DNA from 3 places in the Pseudomonas sp. TE3895 genome. Region 3 is predicted to be linked to each of the others. Evidence: riboswitches for the same ligand, from Rfam matches in the RefSeq annotation. Region 3 holds a riboswitch; each other region holds the start of a gene.

Region 1 (7,173 bases), 910 kb from region 3:
TTACGGTCCAGGGTCCGAGCAGCTCGGCCAGGCGCAGCAGTAAGCTGTGTTCGGCGGCAACGAAGCCCAGGCGCACGCCGGCCAAGCCGAAGAACTTGCCAAACGAGCGCAGCACGATCAGCCCCGGGCGTTCGGCGCAGTCCACCACGCTGTCCGCCGGGGTGTTGTCCATGAATGCTTCGTCGACCAGCAGCCAACCACCGCGGGCAGCCAGGCGAGCATGCCAAGCCAGCAGACGTTCACGCGACACCCGTTGGCCGGTCGGGTTGTTGGGGTTCACCAGCACCAGCACATCGAGGCCGTCGAGCGCAGCCTCAACTTGCGCCTCATCCAGCGCCAGCAGTTGGTGCCCCGCCCGTTGCCAGGCATAGGGGTGTTCGGCATAGCACGGCGTCAGCACGCCTACCCGAGCGGCTGGACGCAGCAGTGGCAAGGCCTGGATCGCGGCCTGGGAGCCGGCTACCGGCAGCAACTGGCGGGCGCCGTAATACGCGCGCGCGGCGTCCTCCAGGCCGTCCTCGGTTTCCGGCAGGCGGGCCCAGGCGTCGACGGGAATCGGCGGGACAGGAAATGGCCAGGGCGCAATGCCGCTGGACAGGTCGAGCCACTGCTCACGGGGGATACCGTATTGCTGCACCGCGCGTAACAGGCGGCCACCATGTTCAAGCATTGATATAGGCCCCCAGGCAAATCATCAGCAGCCACAGCCACACGCCGCGCTGCACCAGCTGCCAGCCGCGCTCGATGGCATCGGCATCGGCCACTGGCCCCTCGCCCAGACGCGGCCGCTCATGCAGTTCGCCGTGGTACACCGCCGGGCCACCAAGCTCGACGCCCAGCGCGCCGGCGCCGGCAGCCATCACCGGCCCGGCGTTGGGGCTGTCCCACAGCGGGCCCTGCTTGCGCCAGCAGGCCAGGGCCAGACGGGTCTTGCCCAACAGGGCATAAGTCAGGGCCACCAGCCTTGCAGGTATATAGTTGAGCACATCGTCGATGCGCGCCGCGCACCAGCCAAAGCGCTCGAAACGTTCGTTACGGTAGCCCCACATGGCATCCAGCGTGTTGCTCAGGCGGTACAGCACCACGCCTGGCGCACCGGCCACCACAAACCAGAACAACGCGGCGAACACTGCGTCGCTGCCGTTCTCCAGCACCGACTCGGTCGCCGCTCGGGCCACCGCGGGCTCGTCCAGCTCGCGCGTTTCGCGGCTGACCAGGTAGCCAACCCGCCGCCGCGCCTCCGCCAGGTCGCCCTGGCGCAGGGCGTTGGCCACCGGCAGCACATGCTCGCCCAGGCTGCGCAACCCCACGGCGCAGTAAAGCGCCAGCACATCAACCAGCCAGCCGATATACGGCAGCCACGAAAGGACCAGCGCCACCAGGGTCAGCGGCACCACCGCCAGAAACCACGCGCTCACGCCGTGGCTGCGCCAGCCGCGCCCGCCCGCATTCAGGCGGCGCTCCAGGGTGCCGGCCATGTTGCCGAACGCCACCAAGGGGTGGCGGCGCTGTGGTTCGCCCAGCAAAGCGTCCAGGGCCACCCCGGCCACGGTCAGCAAGGCCACGCTCATTGACGCTCTCCCCATTGGTTTTCGTAAAGCATTTCACTCAAGGGCCGCTCTTCGGCCCAGCTTTCCTGAACCAACATCGGCACCGGATAGAACGCGGCGACCGGCCCAAGGCACAGTACCGCCACCGGCTTGGCCCCGGCAGGCATGCCCAGCAGCGCGGCCAACGCCTGCGGGTCGAACAGCGACACCCAGCCCATGCCCAGCCCTTCGCCACGCGCGGCCAGCCACAGGTTCTGGATGGCACAGGCCAGCGAGGCCAGGTCCATCTCCGGCAGGGTGCGCCGGCCGAAGATGTGTGGCTCGCGGTTGTCCATCAAGGCCGCCACCAGCAGCTCGGCACAATCGTTTATGCCCTCCACCTTCAATTTCATGAAAGCATCGGATCGCTCGCCCAGCGCCTCGGCCGTGCGTACCCGCTCCGCCTCCACCAAGGCCTGGATGCGCCCGCGCAGGTCACGCTGGGTGATGCGGATAAAGCGCCACGGCTGCATAAGCCCGACGCTGGGCGCCTGATGCGCGGCGGCCAGCAAGCGGCCAAGCAGTTCGGGCGCCACCTGGCCACCCGCAAAATGGCGCATGTCGCGGCGCTCGCCGATGGCCCGGTAAATGGCGGCGCGCTCGGCGTCGCTATAGGCGTGATCATTCATGGTCGCAACAGCGCCGCCGCCGCATCCGGGCAGGAAGGGAAATAGAAGTGCACGTAAGAGGCCGTCAGCCGGCCCAGACGATAAACCGCCTCGTTGCCACGCCCGCCGTTGGGGCTCAGCCCCCGGGCAATCGGTTCCAGCGCAGTGCTGGTCAGCGAATGGTGATAGGTGTGACCGCGCAAGGTCCCCTCCGGCAGCTCCACCGCCTGCAGCGCCAGCGCGGCCAGGCGCTTCTGCATGGTCGCCTCACCCGGCAGCAAGCCGAGCAGTTCGGCACGTTCACCGGCCACGTCAGTCAGGGCATCGAGCAGGTACAGCATGCCGCCGCACTCGGCCAGCAATGGCTTGCCCTGCGCGTGGTGGGCACGGATCGCCTCGCACATCGGTGCGTTGGCGGCCAGCGCATGGTGATGCAGCTCAGGATAACCACCCGGCAGATACAGGCTGTCTACCGCCGGCAGTTCGTGGTCGTGCAGCGGCGAGAAGAACACCAGCTGGGCACCCTGGTTGCGCAACAGGTCGAGGTTAGCGCCATACGTGAAGGCGAACGCCTCGTCCCGCGCAACGCCTATGCGCACACCGGCCAGCGAGGCAACGCAGGCTTGCGGTTCCGGCTCGGCAAAGCTGACTGGCGGCGGCAACGCCGCATCGCAACTGGCGCCCAGCGCTTCGGCGGCAGCGTCCAGGCGGGTGTCCAGGTCATTCAGCTCGCTGGCCTGCACCAGGCCCAGGTGGCGGCTGGGCAGTTCGATGCCGCGTTCGCGGGACAAGCCGCCATACCAGCGCAAGCCCTCGGTCAGGCTGCCTTCGAGCAGTTGCGCATGACGCAGGCTGCCTACCCGATTGGCCAGCACGCCGGCGAACGGCAGATCGGCCTGGTACCGCGCCAGGCCCAGGGCCAGGGCTCCGAAGGTCTGGGCCATGGCTGTGCCATCGATCACCGCCAGCACCGGAACGCCAAAGTGGCGCGCCAGGTCGGCGCTTGACGGGGTGCCGTCGAACAGCCCCATCACCCCTTCGATGAGGATCAGGTCAGCCTCGCCAGCAGCTTCCCACAGCAGACGACGGCTTTCTTCGGCACCGATCATCCACAGGTCCAGCTGATACACCGGCGCGCCACTGGCCCGCTCGAGAATCATCGGGTCAAGAAAGTCGGGCCCGCATTTGAACACCCGCACCTTGCGCCCGAGGTTGCGGTGCAGACGGGCCAGCGCAGCAGTGACGGTAGTCTTGCCCTGGCCTGAGGCGGGTGCCGCGATCAACACGGCGGGGCAGTGGCGCGATCGACTCACAGTTCGACGCCCTTCTGTGCGCGGATACCGGCCTGGAAGGCGTGCTTGAGCATGCCCATTTCGGTCACGGTATCGGCCAGTTCGATCATCTCGGGCTTCGCAGCGCGGCCAGTGACAATCACATGCTGCATGGGCGGGCGGGCTTGAATGTCGGACAGTACCTGGTCCAGGTCGAGGTAACCATGTTTGAGGGCGATGTTGAGCTCGTCCAGCACCACGAACTGTACACCTGGGTCCTGCAGCAACTGGCGCGACACCGCCCAGGCGGCTTGCGCAGCAGCGATGTCACGCTGGCGGTCCTGGGTTTCCCAGGTAAAGCCCTCGCCCATCACGTGGTAGCGCACTTGTTCGGGGAAGCGACGGAAGAACAGCTCCTCGCCGGTGCTGTTGCGGCCCTTGATGAACTGCACCACACCGCATTGCATGCCGTGGCCCAAGGCGCGCGCGAGCATGCCGAAGGCCGAACTGCTCTTGCCCTTGCCATTGCCGGTCAGCACCAGCAGCAGGCCACACTCGTTAGGGGAATTGGCGATGCGTTCGTCGATGACCGCCTTCTTGCGCTGCATGCGCGCCAGGTGGCGTTCGTCGCGTTCGGTGGAATCGCTCATCAGGGTTCTCCGCTGGCTGGCACCACGGCAATGCGCGGCGACAGGTAATAGGCAGGCAAACGGAGAACGCGCAGAGGCCATGGCTGGGCGCCACGGTGCACCGCGCATCACCCTCCGTGATGCCGTTGGCAGTATCAGGCCGGTCTCCGGGCTTGTGAGTGGGCCTTGGCCCTGGCCTGCGCGCCTTCCCGGATGCTGGCATCCAGTGGCCCTGCGCGGCCTTTTACTCATCCACCGTTGCGGGGGCAGCGCCGGAATCGCGCCATGCTGGCGCCCACCGGCTTCCCAGTTTCACCCTGCCCAGTCGGGGCTGGCAGGGCACCTGAAACACGCCGCGAAGGTTAGAGGGTTGCACCGGGAGCGTCAATCGAAGCGGGAGGTCTGGCGGGTGAGCAAACCACCTTGAATCCAGGCAGCCGGTATCGGCCCCGAGCTCGAGGAGGCCGCTAAACAGGCATGGATATCAAGGGTTCTGTGCCAGATGCCCTTGCGGAATCACCCGCTTGGCCTGCAGGTAGGCCTTGGCCCAGTAGCTGTTTGACAGGTAGTCCAGGCGCACGGTGCCACCGGTGGAAGGTGCATGCACGAAGCGCCCGTCCCCGACATAGATGCCGGCATGGCTGACCTGCGAGCCGCCACTGGTGGCGAAGAACACCAGGTCACCAGACTGCAGCGAACTGACATCCACCGTCGGTGCGCGCATGACAATCATCTCTCGCGTCGAGCGCGGCAGGCTGATGCCAGCAGCATCACGGTACACATACTTGATCAGGCCGCTGCAGTCGAAGCCGGAATCCGGCGTATTGCCCCCCCAACGATAGGGCGTACCAACCAGACCAATGGCGCGGATCAGCACGTCATCGGCAATCGGTGAGGGACTGGGCTGGCTATAGGTAACCTGCGGCTGTACCACAGGGGCCGGCGCAGGCGCACGGCTGGAGCATGCAGCCAGCAAGGCTGCCAAGGAGAAAAATGCGAAGCGCGCCATCTTTACCATGGCCAGAACATCCTGTCTGAGACCGCTGCGCTGCAGCCGAAAAGAGTTGAGAGTTTAGATTAGACGCTTTCTGTAAATGCGCACGGCGGCGAGCTTTTTTAAAGCATCACCGCCGCGGCAGGGTACATCATTTTGATATCAGTTGCGCGCGATGTTGGTCGGCGCCATGGCCAAGGCTCGCTTGGCTTCAATGAAGGTCTTGCTCCAGTAACGATCACCGAGGCTGTCGATGCGCACACCACCACTGCGGCGGCTGCTGGAGTGGATGAACTGGTTGTCGCCCAGGTAGATCCCGGCATGGCTTACCCGGCCACGGCCATTGGTGCTGAAGAACAGCAAGTCACCTGGCTTGAGCTTGTTGCGGGCCACTTTCGGGGCATCGACGTTGATCATTTCACGCGTGGAGCGCGGCAGCGTCATGCCCGCTTCTTCGCGGAACAGGTAACCGATGAAGCCACTGCAGTCGAAGCCGGACTTTTCCGAGGTACCACCGAAGCGGTAGCGGGTGCCGATCAACGACATGCCGCGCTCGAGAATGCTGTCAGCCAGAACCGGCAATTGGTAAGGCTTGCTGCCGGAGAAAGACGCCAGGTCATCTTCGGTGGCCAGCTCTTCCGGCTCGCCGAATACCGACGAGGAAGAGGCCTTGGCCTTGATAGCCGATTGTGCAGTGATCGGCGTGTGATCCTGGGGCTGAGATACCGGGCCTTGGGCCGCGCAGCCAAAAAGCAGGGTCACGAGTGCGAGTGGCACGAGGGGTGCGAAGCGCTTTAGCATGGGCACGACCGTGTCTGTAATCCTTTAGAAGGGTGAAACTATGCCCTCTATCATGGCCATTTGCAAATTTTATCGAAAAAGATGTGACTTTTTTGTTTTACCGCTCTGGCCCAGGGTTTTCAGGGGGTTACCAGCCGAGGGTTTCCTTGAGAAAAGGAATGGTGAGCTTGCGTTGTGCCTGCAGCGACGCCTGATCGAGGCGCTCGAGCAAGTCGAACAACGCGCTCATGCTCCGCGCGCCGCGGGTGAGGATGAAATGGCCGACTTCGTCGGTCAGGTGCAGGCCACGGCGCGAAGCTCGCAGCTGCAAGGCGCGCAGCTTGTCTTCGTCGGACAGGCCACGCATCTGGAACACCAGCGCCAGGGTCAACCGCGACTTCAGGTCCGGCAGCTTGATCGGCAGCTCACGCGGTGATGCCGAGGCAGCCAGCAGCAAGCGTCGGCCGCTGTCGCGCAGGCGGTTGAACAGGTGGAACATGGCCTCTTCCCAATCCGCCTTGCCGGCGATCACATGCAGATCGTCGATGCACACCAGTTCGTACTGGGCCAGGTAGTCGAGCAGTTCTACGCCACGGTCGAGCAATTGCGCTAGCGGCAGGTAGACAGCGGGCTCGCCACGTTGCTGGAAGCGATGGGTGGCGGCCTGCAGCAGGTGGGAACGGCCAACACCCTGCTTGCCCCACAGGTAGATAAGGCTCTCGGTCCAGCCGGCGTCGGCTTCGCATAGCCGCTCGACGTAACCCAATGCCGCAGCATTGGCGCCCGGATAGTAGTTGATGAAGGTGGCGTCATCGCGCAGGCGCACACCCAGGGGCAACTGGATCGGTGGTTTCATGCTCGCGGGCGGTCGACGGGACCGCTGGGGGCCTTTGGTGAACAATCTGCAAAGTCTATACCCGCAACGCGGGGCGCACAATCTCGACTGCAGATAGGGCAAGCAAAATCAACAAGTTGCGCTGCACAAGCGAACGACGGATGCTGGAAAAACAGTGCTCAGCACCCGCGAGAGCGGGCGCCACAGGGCGGCGCTCGATTTCGCGGGCACGAAAAGGCTCAAGACGAAACACGTGTTCAAAGCTCCGGGTCGATATTCCCGGCGTACATATCCGATTCCTTGTACAGGGCATGCACATGCCGCAGCAGCACCATGATCACCGCCGCCACCGGCAGCGCCAGCAGCACACCGGTGAAGCCGAACAGTTCACCCCCGGCGAGGATGGCAAAGATCACCGCAACCGGGTGCAGGCCGATGCGATCGCCCACCAGCAGAGGGGTCAGCAC
Region 2 (7,173 bases), 310 kb from region 3:
CAACGCACTGGTCGATCGCTGGGTGCAAACCGAACGCATCAACTGGAAGGCCAGTACGCGTTTCGTGCACGGTCTTGGCTTCGAAGCCGGCCTGGTGGTGTGGTGCCTGCCGGTGGCGGCTTGGATGCTGGAGATTTCGCTGCTGCAGGCGTTCATGGTGGAGCTGGGCTTCTTCGTGATCATCCTGCCCTACACCGTGGTGTACAACTGGGCGTTCGACAAAGCCCGGCACCTGCTGGTGCAGCGGCACCTGGCATGATTCTGCTACATGGCGCGGTTCACTGATCGGGGGTGGGCACAGGTCGGTGGTTGGGCGCAGGCCGTCGTGTAGGAGCGGGTTCACCCGCGAAAGGGCCGGGCCTGCTGGCCAATCTCTACACGCCGCTCACCGTCGCCGCCGCCACCGTATTCGCGGGTAAACCCGCTCCTACCACGGTGGTGGACACACATCGTGGGTTGGACACAGGCCGTCGTAGGAGCGGGTTTACCCGCGAAAGGGCCGGCCCTGCTGGCCAATTTCCACCCGCCGTTCACCGTCGCTGCCGCTACCGTATTCGCGGATAAACCCGCTCCTACCACGGTGGTGGACACACCTCGTGGGTTGGACACAGGCCGTCGTAGGAGCGGGATTACCCGCGAAAGGGCCGGGCCTGCTGGCCAATCTCTACACGCCGTTCACCGTCGCCGCCGCTACCGTATTCGCGGGTAAACCCGCTCCTACCACGGTGGTGGACACATGTGGGTGGTTGGGCGCAGCCGGTGCCATGCCCCGCGTCGCCTGCTTTGCGGGTACAACCGCTCAAGGTGACCGTATAAACCCATGAAAAACGGGGCATGCCATCGCTGGCATGCCCCGTTTTCATACAGCTGATGCGCCTCAGGCGACCTTGACGATCCAGCCTGCCGGTGCCTCTACATCGCCGCTCTGGATACCGGTCAGCTCGTTGTAGAGCTTCTGGGTAACCGGGCCGACCTTTTCCAGGTCGTGGAACACGTGCAGCTTGCCGTTGTACTCGATGCCGCCGATCGGGGTGATCACGGCTGCGGTGCCGCAGGCACCGGCTTCGACGAAGCGGTCCAGCTTGCTGATCTCGACATCGCCTTCGATCACGGTCAGGCCCAGACGCGATTGCGCCAGTTCCATCAGCGAGAGGCGGGTGATGCCTGGCAGTACCGAGGCCGATTTCGGGGTGACGAACTCGTTGTTGGCGGTGATGCCGAAGAAGTTGGCCGAACCGACTTCCTCGATCTTGGTGTGGGTCAGCGGGTCGAGGTAGATGGCGTCGGCGAAGTTGGCCTTCTTCGCTTCAGCGCCCGGCTGCAGGCTGGCAGCGTAGTTGCCACCGACCTTGGCCGCGCCGGTGCCCTGCGGGGCTGCACGGTCGAAGCTGGAAATCTGGAAGTTGTGCGGCTTCATGCCGCCCTTGAAATACGAACCAACCGGGATGGCGAACACCGAGAAGATGAACTCGGGGGCGGTGCGCACGCCAATGTTGTCGCCGGTGCCGATCACGAACGGGCGCAGGTACAGGGCGCCTTTGCCGTGCGGTGGCACGAACTTTTCATTCGCCTTGACCACTTGCTTGCACGCTTCGATGAACACATCGGTCGGCACGTGCGGCATCAGCAGGCGTGCGCAGCTGCGCTGCATGCGGGCCGCGTTCTGGTCCGGGCGGAACAGGTTGATCGAGCCGTCCTTGCAACGGTAGGCCTTCAGGCCTTCGAAGCACTGCTGGCCGTAGTGCAGGGCCGTGGAGCCTTCACTGATGTGCAGTACGTTGTCTTCGGTCAGGGTGCCCTTGTCCCACTCGCCATTGCGCCATACGGACAGGTAGCGTTTGTCGGTCTTGATGTAGTCGAAACCCAGCTTGTCCCAATTAATGCTTTCGTTGCTCATGACACCCTCATTGTCTTGCAAGTGCCCGATCGCTCGGGCTGCTGTTATATGCGCACCATGCCACCTTAAACCATCCTTGGCGGATCGGGAACGGCCAGTCACGAATTGATAGGCTGCGAAGCGATACTATCGTCAAACCGCAGGGTCAATGCCCCCGCAGGCGTTTTCCCCAGTCCCCGCCATGCACCCGTGCACAGGCCTCTTCGCTGTCATAGCGTACATGCCAAGCGGGATGGTCCAGCTGTATTCCAGCGTGGTCCAATGCCTGGCAGGTCAGTGCCAGCATACGTGCCTTTGCGTCGCCCGCCACTGCAGCGGCTTTATCGGCCTCTTGCTCGAATACCCAGGTAATACGCAGGCTGCCCGGAAAGTCCTCGGGGTCGAGGCGATGGGTAAGCCAACTGAAGCCGACAATCTCCGCCTTGGCGGCTTCGCAGGCATCGGTCAGGCACGCGACCAACTCCCGCTCCAGGCGGCCCATTTCGCGTTTGCCCAATGCCTTCACGGGTTGGCCTCGTCATCGATCTGTTGGCAAAAGCGCAGGCGGTTGCCGAACGGGTCCCACACCTGCATCTGCAGGCCCCAATCCAGGCGCTCGGCCTCAGGCCGGGCGAAACCGTACTGTTTACCCTGCAATTCACACTCCAGCGCGTGCAGGTCGTCGAGGCGGGCGAACACGGTCGAGCCAGGGCAGGCATCGCCATGGTGCTCTGAAAGGTGCAGGATCAGGCCATCACGGTGGATCTGCATGTACAACGGCAAGTCCGGGCTGAAGCGGTGCTCCCAGTCCAGGCTGAAACCCAGGAAATCGAGGTAGAACTCCTTGGCCTTGTCGATCGAGAATATGCGCAGTACAGGTATGGCGGGGGCGAGGGGCATGGTGCGTCCTTGACCGTGGATAAGGCGCCACTGTAGCGCACTTGCGCCCAGCGTTGTCGACCGGCCCCGCAGCAATGGTTGACCACCCGCCAGCCACTGCGTAGCCTTGCCCACTTCGAGGTTCTTCGGCCTGGCCGAAGCTAAGACGGGAACGCGGTACAAGCCGCGGCTGCCCCCGCAACTGTAAGCACCGACAACGGATCGACACAGCCACTGCGCCAGCGCGCGGGAAGGCGTCATCCCGCCAGCCCGCTGTTCGACTGAACGGGGACATGGAACGGTGCAAGCCAGGAGACCTGCCTCGTCACGTTTTCGACTTTCAACCGGGCGGGGTGATCCGGTGGCGAACAAGCCCGGCCGGCCTGGCCTGCGGCTGTCGTCCTGCATGCCCGCGCCACACTGCCAAGGGCAATGCGACATGAAAACACTGGCCAAGCTCCCCGTCACCATCGTCACCGGCTTCCTCGGCTCGGGCAAGACCACCTTGCTGCGCCACATGCTCGACAACGCCCAAGGGCGCCGCATTGCGGTCATCGTCAACGAATTCGGCGAACTGGGCATCGATGGTGAAATCCTCAAGCAGTGCAGCATCGGTTGCACCGAGGAAGAAGCCAGCGGCCGCGTCTACGAGCTGGCCAACGGCTGCCTGTGCTGCACCGTGCAGGAAGAGTTCTTCCCGGTGATGCGCGAGCTGGTGGCCCGCCGTGGCGACCTCGACCACATCCTCATCGAAACCAGCGGCCTGGCCCTGCCCAAGCCATTGGTACAAGCGTTCCAGTGGCCGGAAATCCGTAACGCCTGCACCGTCGATGCGGTCATCACCGTGGTCGACAGCCCGGCCGTGGCCGCTGGCACCTTTGCTGCCTACCCGGACCAGGTCGATGCCCAGCGCAAGCTCGACCCTAACCTGGACCATGAATCGCCCCTGCATGAGCTGTTTGCTGACCAGTTGGCCAGCGCCGACCTGGTGGTGTTGAACAAGGCCGACCTGATCGACGCCGAAGGCCTGGCCAAGGTGCGTGCCGAGGTGGCCGAAGAACTGCCGCCGGCGGTGAAAGTGATCGAGGCCAGCAGCGGCAAGCTGCCACTGGAGGTGCTGCTGGGCGTGGGTGCCGAGTCCGAGGCGCATATCGATGGCCGCCGAACCCACCACGATTCGCACCACGACGGCGACGATCATGACGATCATGACCACGACGCTTTCGACTCCATCTCCATCGACCTGCCAGAAGCCGACGAAAGCCTGCTGCTCGATGCGCTGACCCTGCTGGTGGTGGAGTTCGGTATCCTGCGCGCCAAAGGCTTCGCCGCCATCCCGGGCAAGCCGATGCGCCTGCTGGTACAAGGCGTGGGCACCCGTTTCGACAAGCACTTCGACCGCGCCTGGCGCGCCGATGAGCCGCGCATCACCCGCCTGGTGCTGATCGGCCAGGACCTCGATGCTGCCCAGCTGGAAGCGCGCCTGCGCCAGGCACTGGGCGCCTGACCCATGCACCTGCTGCGGACCCAGCCCGGTGGTTTCGTACCGGATGACAGCATTGCCGACCTCGGCCAGACACCCGCCGAGCTGGTGATTCTCTGCAGCGGCGATTCACACCTGGCCTTGCTCGCCGACACCGCCGAGCAATTGCCCGAAGACTTTCCCAGCCTGCGCCTGGCCAACCCGATGCAGGTGCAGAACCATGCCTCGGTCGACCTGTATGTCGACCAGGTGCTGCGCCACGCCAAGGTCATCCTGGTGTCGCTGCACGGTGGCGTTGGTTACTGGCGCTATGGTGTCGAACAACTGGTCGAGCTGGCCGCCCGTGGCGTGCAGCTGATTCTGGTGCCGGGCGATGACCGTCCGGACCCGGAGCTGACCAGTCTGGGCAACGTCCGCGGTGAGCAGGCCGAGCGGCTTTGGCATTACCTGCGCCAGGGCGGCAAGGCCAACGCCATCAACCTGTTCAACTGCCTGGCCAGCCAATGGCTGGGCCGCGACTATGCCTGGGACGAGCCGCAGCCTTTGCCGCGCACGGCGGTCTATCACCCCGCCAAGGGCAGCGCGACACTCGAGGACTGGTACCCGCACTGGCACCCCGAGCAGCCAGTGGCGCCGTTGCTGTTCTACCGTTCGCACCTGCAAGCGGCCAATACCGCGTTCATCGACGTGTTCTGCCAGCGCCTGCAGGCTGCCGGCCTGAACCCGTTGCCGATCGCCGTGGCCAGCCTCAAGGAAAGCGCCTGCCTGGAACAGGTCGAAGCCTGGCTGGACGAGGTCGGCGCCGAAGTGCTGGTCAATACCACCGGTTTCGCCTTGTCCAGCCCCGAGCGCCCCAACCTGCGCCCGTTTCGCCGCGACATCCCGGTGCTTCAGGCAATCTGCGCGCAGGACAACCAGCCAGGCTGGGAAGCCAGCGAGCAGGGCCTGGGCGCGCGCGACCTGGCCATGCACATTGCATTGCCGGAGCTGGACGGGCGCATCATCACGCGCCCGGTCAGCTTCAAGGACATGGCCTGGCGCAGCGAGCGCAGCCAGTCCGACGTTGTCTGCTACCGCGCCCACCCCGAGCGCATGGACTTTGTCGCCGAGCTGGCCCGCCGCTGGGTCGAGCTGGCCCGCCTGCCCAATGCCCAGAAGCGCGTGGCATTGGTGCTGGCCAACTACCCGACCCGGGATGGCCGCATTGGTAATGGCGTCGGCCTGGACACGCCCGCTGCCGCACTCAACATCCTCAAGGCGCTGCAGGCCGAAGGCTATCCGCTGGCCGAGTTGCCGGGCAGCGGTACGCAACTGATCCACCAGCTGCTCGGTGGCGTGACCAACGACCTCGACCATCTCGACCAGCGTCCCTGTGCCCAGAGCCTGAGCCTGGCCGATTACCAGGTGGCCTTCGAGCGCCTGCCGCAGGCCAACCGCCAGGCAGTGCTGGAACGCTGGGGGCCGCCCGAACAGGATCCGATGTACCGCAGCGGCCGGCTGATGGTTGCCGGCCTGCGCTTTGGCTTGACCTTCGTCGGTATCCAGCCGGCGCGGGGCTACCAGGTGGACCCTAGCGCGGTGTATCACGACCCTGACCTGGTGCCGCCGCACGGCTACCTGGCATTTCACTTCTGGTTGCGTCACGCATTTGCCGCCGATGCGGTGATCCACGTCGGCAAGCATGGCAACCTCGAATGGCTGCCCGGCAAAGGCGTCGGGCTGTCGGCGCAGTGCTGGCCGGACGCGCTGCTGGGTCCGCTGCCGAACATCTACCCGTTCATCGTCAATGACCCGGGCGAGGGTGCCCAGGCCAAGCGCCGCACCCAGGCGGTGATCATTGACCACCTGATGCCGCCGCTGACCCGTGCCGAAACCTATGGCCCGCTACGCCACCTGGAACAACTGGCCGACGAGTTCTATGAAGCGCAGTTGCTCGACCCTCGACGTGCCCGCGAGTTGCAGCGTGACATCCTCGAGCTGGTCAAGGCCAACCACATCGACCGTGAGTTGCAACTGGAAGGGCAACTGGACGATGCGGCGCTCTGGCTGCCGCGCCTGGATACCTACCTGTGCGACCTGAAGGAGTCGCAGATTCGCGATGGCCTGCACGTGTTTGGTCAGTCACCTGAGGGGCGGCTACGCCTGGATACGCTGCTGGCGTTGTTGCGGGTCGAGCGTGGCGACGGCCGTGGCGGTAATGCCAGCCTGCTGCGGGCTTTGGCCAAAGCACTGGTGCCGGGCTGGGACCCGCTCGACTGCGACCTTGGGCAGCCGTGGCAGGGCATACGCCCTGAACAGCTGCAGGCCATGAGCAATGAACCTTGGCGCACCTGTGGCGACACCCGCGAGCGCCTTGAGCTGTTGGCACTGCAGGTGATCGGGCAGGCGCTGGAAGGCACAGCACAGTTACCCGACCTGAGTGAGTGGCAACCGGTGCACGCTGTAGTGCAGGCCCTGCGTGAAGCGGTCGCACCCAGCCTGGACGCCTGCGGCACGGCTGAAATGCATGGCCTGCTGGCGGCACTGGCCGGGCGCTTCGTGCCCGCCGGCCCCAGTGGTGCGCCTAGCCGAGGGCGCCTCGATGTGCTGCCCACCGGCCGCAACTTCTATACTGTGGACGTGCGCAACCTGCCCACCACCACAGCCTGGCGCCTGGGCTTCGCCTCGGCCAGCCTGATCCTCGAGCGCCATCTGCAGGACCACGGCGATCACTTGCGTCAGCTCGGCCTGTCGGTGTGGGGCACGGCGACCATGCGCACCGGCGGCGACGACATTGCGCAGGCCATGGCGCTGATGGGCGTGCGGCCTGTCTGGGCCACCGGCAGCCAGCGCGTCGACGACTTCGAAATCTTGCCGTTGAGCCTGCTCGACCGTCCCCGGGTGGATGTGACCTTGCGCGTTTCCGGCTTCTTCCGCGATGCCTTCGGTAACCTGA
Region 3 (7,173 bases):
GCTGAAGTTTTTTTCGCTGTACAGGCGGAACAGGTCCCGGCGCTGGTCCTCGACGGTGAGGTGCTTGCGCAGTACGTCCTGGATGGTCGCTTGCGACAGCTGCGGGTGAGTGCGGCCCAGCAGCGCGGACATGCGCTCGATGTTGTGCGTGTAGGCGTCCTGCAGGGGCAGCTGGCTGAGGATCTGTTCTTCACGGGAGGGTTTCTGGTCGCAGGCGGTGAATGCAGCAGCCAGCAACAGGGGTAACAGCAACTTCGGGAGGCGAGGCATGGTGTGGCCTGGTCGGGCAGTGAAGACTGCTGATTATACCGATGTCCGCCTTGCCACGACGAGCCCTGTGATTTGCCTTGTGCGGCACGCTGCGGTAGAACCGTGCGCTCCCAACCACACTGGCAATAGCCCGATGCCGAACTGGACCCTGCAACCTGTGGCGCGTGACGCCATTGCCGAAGTGCTGGCGTTTGTCGACAGCGCCCGGCGCGCGCTTTTCCCGATGCTCGCCAACGCACCCTTGCCGCGTGACCTGGCGCATTTCGCCGACACTTACCTGGACGGTGCGGGCTGCTTTCTGGAAGCCCGTGAGGGTGGGCGGCTGGTCGCGGTGATCGGTTACTTGCCCTATGACCATCGCTTTGCCCAGCTTGATTACCGCGCAGAGCGGGTAGTCGAGGTGGTGCGGCTGTTCGTGTTGCCGGCCTACCGCAGGCATGGCCTGGCGGCTGCCTTGTTTGGTGCCTTGCGCGAACGGGCGATGCAAGCGGGCTTGGACTGCCTTTACTTGCATACTCATCCGTTTCTGCCGGGTGCCATTGCGTTCTGGGAGCGGCAAGGCTTCACGGTGGTGGATGTGGAGCAGGACCCGGTGTGGCAGACCACGCACATGCAGTTGCGATTACGCTGACCTGTGGGAACGTGCCTATTGGCGATGAAGATCGCGCCCTGGGTCACTGGGTCGAACGCACGGCGGTTGATGAGGTTCCAGTTGCCATCCTCGGTAAAGCCATTGCTGTGCAACCGGGCGGAGCCGGCCTGGGCGTGAGGCGCCCGAATAGCCGCCTCACTGCCCGGCCCCGAGTTTTTGCAACTGTGCGGCAAAGCGGGCTTTGGCCCGCGCCGGCAAGCTGGCCGGCAATTCGGCGGTAGGCGCATCACCGACCTGGATCACCATGACCATGCCCATGGCCACGTGCGGAATGCACTGGATACCGTATACGCCCGGCACGCGGAAGGTGTGCTCGAACGGTTGGTTCAGCTTGCTCTTGAACGGCTCGGCACCGGTGGGTAGAAGGCCCGCCACGCTGGCGGCATTATGCCCGCTGTGGCTCGGCAGGAAGCGCACGCTGTCGCCGGGGGCAATGCGCAAGTGGTCAGGCTCGTAGACCATGGCGCCGTCGCTGCCACGGTTGAGCATTTTCACTTCATGCACTTCGGCCAGTGCGGTCTGGGCAAGCAGGGTGCTGGTGAGCAGCAGGGCGACAGGGCGCAACAGCATGGGCAAGGCTACCAGGTTCAGGGGGCGCGAAAGCGCAGGATGCGCGCGCCGTCGAAAGGGTCGGTGAGGTAGTGGGCGTGGACGCCGAAGGTGCTCAACAGGCGCTCGGGGGTAAGCACTTCGAAGGGGTTGCCGAGGGCGACCAGACGGCCCTTGTCGAGAACTGCGACACGGTCGCAGGTCAGCGCCTGGTTGAGGTCATGCAGCGCTACCAGGGTGGTGACCGGCAGCGCCTGCACTTGTTGCAGCAGGCTTAGCTGATGCTGAATGTCCAGGTGGTTGGTCGGTTCGTCCAGCAGCAGCACCTGCGGCCGTTGGGCCAGCGCACGGGCGATGTGCACACGCTGGCGCTCGCCACCGGACAGCGACCCCCACAGGCGCGTGCGCAGGTGCAGGGCGTCGAGGTCGGCCAGGGCTTGCTCGACGATGGCGCAGTCCTGCCGGGAGAACGGTGCCAGGGCCGAGAGCCACGGCGTGCGGCCCAAGGCAACCGCGTCGAATACGCTGATCGCATCGAGTGTGTCGGCCTGTTGCTCGACCAGTGCCAGCGCTTGGGCAACACGGCGGCGGGGCATCTGTGCCAGTGGCTCACCCAGGAGCTGCACGCTGCCCCAGGCGGGGTTGCGCAGCCCTGCCAGCAACTTCAACAGCGAGGATTTACCCGAGCCGTTGGGGCCGACGATGCCCAGGGTCTCACCGGCGACAACGCGAAGGTCGATATCGCTGAGCACGGTATTGCCGGCCAGTTGCAACCCCAGCCCATGGCAGGCCAGCGGGGGGATGCGAACAGCTGCCATGGCTGTCATGGGCGCCCCCGACGGCTGACCAGAATCAGCGCGAATACGGGGGCACCGATCAGCGCCGTAACCACGCCCACCGGGATCACCTGGCCGGTGATCAGCGTGCGCGAAAGAATGTCTGCCGCAATCAGGAACAGCGCACCGCCCAGTGCGCTGGCGGGCAACAGACGGCTGTGCCCGGGGCCGAGCAGAAGGCGCAGGGCATGGGGGATAACCAGCCCGACAAAACCGATGGCGCCGACAATGGACACCATCACCGCCGTCACCAGCGCTGCACAACTGATCAGCAGCAACTGGGTGCGCCGCACCGGGATGCCCAGCGAGGCGGCCGAATCGGCACCGAAGGTGAAGGCATCCAGCGCACGGCGATGCCACAGGCACACCAGCAAGCCGAAAACCGCCACCGGTACGGCCAGCCACACCGAAGGCCAGCGCACGCCGCTCAGGTTGCCCAGCAGCCAGAACAGGATGCCGCGCGCCTGCTCGGCGGTGGCTGACTTGGTGATCAGGAAGGCGGTCAGTGCATTGAACAGCTGCGAGCCGGCGATACCGGCAAGGATGACCTGTGCATTGTTGCTGCTGGGGCCGGCCGCGCGGGCCAGCACCAGCACCAGGGCGAATGCGGCCCCGGCGCCGATGAAGGCCCCAGCAGACATGCTTAATGCCAGGCTACCCAGCCCCAGCAGGCCGACCAGTACCGCGCCGGTCGAGGCGCCGGCAGACAGCCCCAGCAGGTAGGGCTCGGCCAGTGGGTTGCGCAACATCGCCTGCAGGATGACACCGCAGGTGGCCAGCCCGGCGCCGCAAGCGGCGGCGACCAGGGTGCGGGTCAGGCGGTAGTTCCAGATGATGCCGGCGTCGATCGGGTCCACCGGGTAATCGGCTTGCCACAGGTGGTTGGCCAGCACCTGGCCAACCACGCTGGGCGACAGGTTGGTTTCGCCAATGGCGGTACCGGCCAGCAGGGCGGCCAACAGAGCGGCCAGGGCAACCGCGATGCAGGGTAACAGGCGGTTCATCACGGGGCTGCTTTACCGCTGGCGAAGGCCGTGGACAGCGTCTGCACGCCGCGGAACAGGCGGATGCCGGCCTGCATGGCGTCAGCGTCGAGGACAATGATGCGGTCGTGCTTCACCGCGTCCATGTTGCGGGTTACCGGGTCACTGCGCAGGAATTCGAGTTTTTTCTGGTAGTCGTCGGCGGGGAAACGGCGGCGGTCCATGCGCGCGATGATCAGCCAGGTCGGATTGGCCTTGGCCAGGGTTTCCCAGCCTACGCTTGGCCATTCTTCGCTGGACTCGACCACGTTGCGCACACCGAGGGTGCGCAGCATGAAATCGGCAACACCTTGGCGGCCGGCCACATAGGGGTCGATGTCCAGGTCGGCGCTGGAGAACCAGAACAGCGCCGAAGTTGCCGACAGGTCCTTGCCGGCCAGTTGTGCCCTGGCACTGTCCAGACGCCCTTGCAACTCGGCGTTCAGGGCCGCGCCGCGGTCCTGAACGTCGAAGATCTCGGCCAGTTGGCTGACGCTCTTGTAGATGCTGTCTACCTGGAACGCTTGCAGGCGGGTGCCGTCTGCACCGACCAGGTTGTTTTTGCCCTCGCAGTCCGATGGCAGCACGTAGGTGGGGATCTTCAGCTCATCGAACTGCTCGCGGGTGGCGACCACGCCCTGGGCACCGACCATCCATTCGAACTGCGCCGCGACCAGTTGCGGGCGCTTGCCGACCACCGCCTCGAAGCTGGGGTCGTTGTCGGCCAGGCGCGGCACCTTGGCGTTCACCGCCTGGTATTCCGGCAATACGTTGTTGAACCACAGCGAGGTGCCCGCCAGCTTGTCACCCAGCCCCAGGGCATAGAGCAGCTCGGTACCGGCCTGGCCGATGGTGACGGCGCGCTGCGGCGCCTGGGCAAAAACCTGCGGCTTGCCGCAGTTGTCGACCGTCAGCGGATAGTGGGTGGCAGCGGCCTGGGCCAGGCCAGTGAGGCTTAGGCCCGCGAGCAGGGTGGCGAAACGGGGCAGCATGCTGGGCGATCTCCTATCGGACAGTTCTGGTGAGGAACGCACGGACAGGCATCGCCGAGCCCCAGCGGGTGGCCGGGGCAACACGGATGGCCAATCCCGGACACCCCGCCGGTTGGTGAATGTAGGCCGGCAGGTCTCCTGACTGGTGCGTCACGGCCCGGCTCCGGCCTTCCCGGGCGGTAGGCCCAGTGGCATCGATGGAGCAGGCTCGGCACCTACAGTTGCGGGGGCAGTTCCGATTGGCCTGTACTGGCAGGCCTGGGATTCCCTGTTAGTTCCGTGGTGGAAACCGGCGGCCCGCATGGTAGACCATCGCGCCGCCAGGTGAAAACGCTTTTCAGAAGTACTTCAGCCAACGGATGTCGCGGCGACGCTGCTTCAGGCGGGCGAACCCGCGCACCGGCAGGTACAGCGCAACCGCCAGCAGCACCGCGCCCAGCCACACCGCTGCAATACCGTCGAAACCGAAGTAGTCGCCATGGTTGAGCCCGAACAGCCCCACGCAGGCCAGGTACAGCAGCTTCAGCACATACAGGTGCAGCAGGTAGAAGAACATCGGTGCCGCACCGAACACCGCCAGGGCAGTGATCCAGCGCGCCTGGCCGGCCCGTTCGAACGCGCGCAACAACAACAGGCCGCAGCCCAGGGTCAGGGTCAGGAACAGCAGCGACGGTGGGTATTTGGTGATGTTGAAGAAGCTCATCAGGGTTTGCGTGAAGGTTGGGTAACCGCTCCACGGTCCCTCACCGTAACCGTTGAACATGCGCAGCAGGACAAAGCCAAGCAGTGCGAGCAAACCCGCCACTAGCAGGTGTTGCTGGCGTTGGCCGGCATCGCTGCCGCGGGCGAACCAGGGCCCCAGGCCGTAACCCAAGGCGATGACGCCGATCCACGGCAGCACCGGGTAAGACGTGCGCAGGTGCAGGTTTTCGGAAAACGCCAGCCAGCCGCGATCATGCAGGATTGCCCACGGCACATGCAGGGCTGAATCCACGCCAAAGTGCAGGCCGTCGAGCAGGTTGTGGCCGGCGACGATGCTGGCGCCCAGGGCGAGCAGTGCGGCGCGTGGCAGCCACACCAGCAGCGACAGGGCGATCATGCTGACGCCGATGGCCCAGATCACTTGCAGGTAGATCACGCTCGGGGGCAACTGGAAGGTCCAGGCGAAGTTGACCAGGGTGAACTCCAGCACCACCAGGAACAGCCCGCGTTTGAACAGGAACGCCGAGATGTCGCCACGGCCCTGATGCTTCTCGCCATACAGCCAGGCCGACAGGCCGGTCAGCAGGACGAACACAGGCGCACACAGGTGAGCGAGGGTGCGGCTGAAGAAAAGCGCCGGTTCCGTGGTGTCGATGGCCATGGGGTCGCTGACCTGGCGGTGCAGGAGGAAAGTCTCGCGGACGTGGTCCAGGAGCATGAACAGGATCACCAGGCCGCGCAGGGCATCGATGCTCTGCAGGCGCTGGGTGATCAGAGTGGGCGTGGCGATGGCGCTTGTCATGGATGGACGCTAATAGTAATGAATGTCATATAGAACGTTATCTTATAACCAGCAGGTGAAGGGTTGGTAGCGGTTTTTGTGCATCCGTGCTGTGAAGGGGTATTCAGGTCAGAAGCTGTAATCCACCGTCGCGAAGTACGACCGCGGCATCCCCATCAACCACTGCTGCCCGCTGAACGCCGACTGCACATACTCGCGATCGAACAGGTTGTTCAACTGCAACCCCAACTTCACATCCGGCAACACCTGCCAGGCGATGTTGGCATCGACCACGGTGTACCCGGGGGCGCTCTGGGTATTGGCGGTATCGGCATAACGCTCATCCACATAGCGCGCCCCAATGCCGGCCTCCACCTGCTGGCCGAAGCCTTTGCTCAACCAAAGGTTGGCGGTACGCCGTGGCACGTTGGCCGGCCGGTTGCCTGCCCGGTCCTGCGGCATGCCGCCGACCATTTCGTCGAAGTCGTCGTACTTGGCACGTACCAGCGATGCGTTGGCCGACACCTGCCACTGATGGGCCAGGGCCAGCTCCAGCGTCGCTTCCAGGCCATCGGAGGTCTGCTGCCCGGCTTGTTGCTTTTCGTGCGTGATCGGGTCGTCCACCAGCAGCTTTTTCTTGACGATGTGGTAGGCGGCAAGCGTCCATTCGCCGCGCCCCTCCCAAAAGCGCTGCTTGAGGCCGACCTCGGTCTGCTTCGCCTCGGTCAGGTCATAGTTCATCTGCGCGGGGCTGAGGCTGATGAGGTTGTTGACCCCATCCTCGCTGGTTGAGTACTGGCCGTACAACGACAGGTCGTCGTTGAGTGCATACACCAGCCCGACGCGCCAGTTGCCCCCTTGCAGGCTGCGATCGCTGCGGCTGTCGTCGGTCAGGTTGTTGCGGTCGATGTGGTTCTGGTCGCGACGCACACCGGTAACCAAAGACAGGCGGTCGCTCAATTGCAGGCGGTTTTCGGCAAACAGGGCAAAGGTATGGGTGGTCGAGAGCGTTTGCGGCCGCAACGGCGAGGCGCTATGAAACCCGCCGGGCTGTGGCTGCCACGGGTCGATATAGTCGCCGCCGACATCGTTGTAGGGTGAATTGCTGTCGACGTTGAATCGCACCTTGTTGTACTCGGCACCGAGCACGGTCTTGCTGGCCAGGCCTAACAGGCTGTGGTCGAAGGTGAAGGTCTGGCGGTCACCGAACTGTTCCTGGTTGTGCTTGATCTCCAGGTAGCTGCCGCGCAGCAGTTGCTGACGCCCGGTGTCCCAGCTGTAGTCCTCGGCGTTGCGCCAGTGGCGGCGGCTTTTGATGTAGTACAGCTGGTTGCTGGCGCTGAGCTGGTCGTTCAGCGCCCAGTCGGTC

The links. Region 3 has a riboswitch for cobalamin ahead of ACZ889_RS21855 (ABC transporter substrate-binding protein). Riboswitches for the same ligand answer to the same signal wherever they lie in the genome.
Region 1: another riboswitch for cobalamin. It lies ahead of cobO (cob(I)yrinic acid a,c-diamide adenosyltransferase); the one in region 3 lies ahead of ACZ889_RS21855 (ABC transporter substrate-binding protein).
Region 2: another riboswitch for cobalamin. It lies ahead of cobW (cobalamin biosynthesis protein CobW); the one in region 3 lies ahead of ACZ889_RS21855 (ABC transporter substrate-binding protein).

The regions. Positions count from the first base shown of each region.
Region 1 is NZ_JBWBQE010000001.1:5,727,816-5,734,988, forward strand. Features, by position in the region: gene cobD (threonine-phosphate decarboxylase CobD) at 1-670, opposite strand, end outside; gene cbiB (adenosylcobinamide-phosphate synthase CbiB) at 663-1,571, opposite strand; gene bluB (5,6-dimethylbenzimidazole synthase) at 1,568-2,218, opposite strand; gene ACZ889_RS25905 (cobyrinate a,c-diamide synthase) at 2,215-3,510, opposite strand; gene cobO (cob(I)yrinic acid a,c-diamide adenosyltransferase) at 3,507-4,118, opposite strand; cobalamin riboswitch at 4,239-4,459, opposite strand; gene ACZ889_RS25915 (C40 family peptidase) at 4,582-5,115, opposite strand; gene ACZ889_RS25920 (C40 family peptidase) at 5,254-5,892, opposite strand; gene hda (DnaA regulatory inactivator Hda) at 6,020-6,727, opposite strand; gene ACZ889_RS25930 (AI-2E family transporter) at 6,964-7,173, opposite strand, start outside.
Region 2 is NZ_JBWBQE010000001.1:4,505,309-4,512,481, reverse strand. Features, by position in the region: gene ACZ889_RS20500 (multidrug/biocide efflux PACE transporter) at 1-259, shown strand, start outside; gene ACZ889_RS20495 (branched-chain amino acid aminotransferase) at 878-1,897, opposite strand; gene ACZ889_RS20490 (hypothetical protein) at 2,043-2,402, opposite strand; gene ACZ889_RS20485 (glyoxalase superfamily protein) at 2,399-2,776, opposite strand; cobalamin riboswitch at 2,878-3,094, shown strand; gene cobW (cobalamin biosynthesis protein CobW) at 3,195-4,262, shown strand; gene cobN (cobaltochelatase subunit CobN) at 4,266-7,173, shown strand, end outside.
Region 3 is NZ_JBWBQE010000001.1:4,815,840-4,823,012, reverse strand. Features, by position in the region: gene ACZ889_RS21880 (hypothetical protein) at 1-270, opposite strand, end outside; gene ACZ889_RS21875 (GNAT family N-acetyltransferase) at 404-901, shown strand; gene ACZ889_RS21870 (pseudoazurin) at 1,058-1,492, opposite strand; gene ACZ889_RS21865 (ABC transporter ATP-binding protein) at 1,510-2,298, opposite strand; gene ACZ889_RS21860 (FecCD family ABC transporter permease) at 2,295-3,311, opposite strand; gene ACZ889_RS21855 (ABC transporter substrate-binding protein) at 3,311-4,321, opposite strand; cobalamin riboswitch at 4,433-4,630, opposite strand; gene ACZ889_RS21850 (acetyltransferase domain-containing protein) at 4,659-5,825, opposite strand; gene ACZ889_RS21845 (TonB-dependent receptor) at 5,934-7,173, opposite strand, start outside.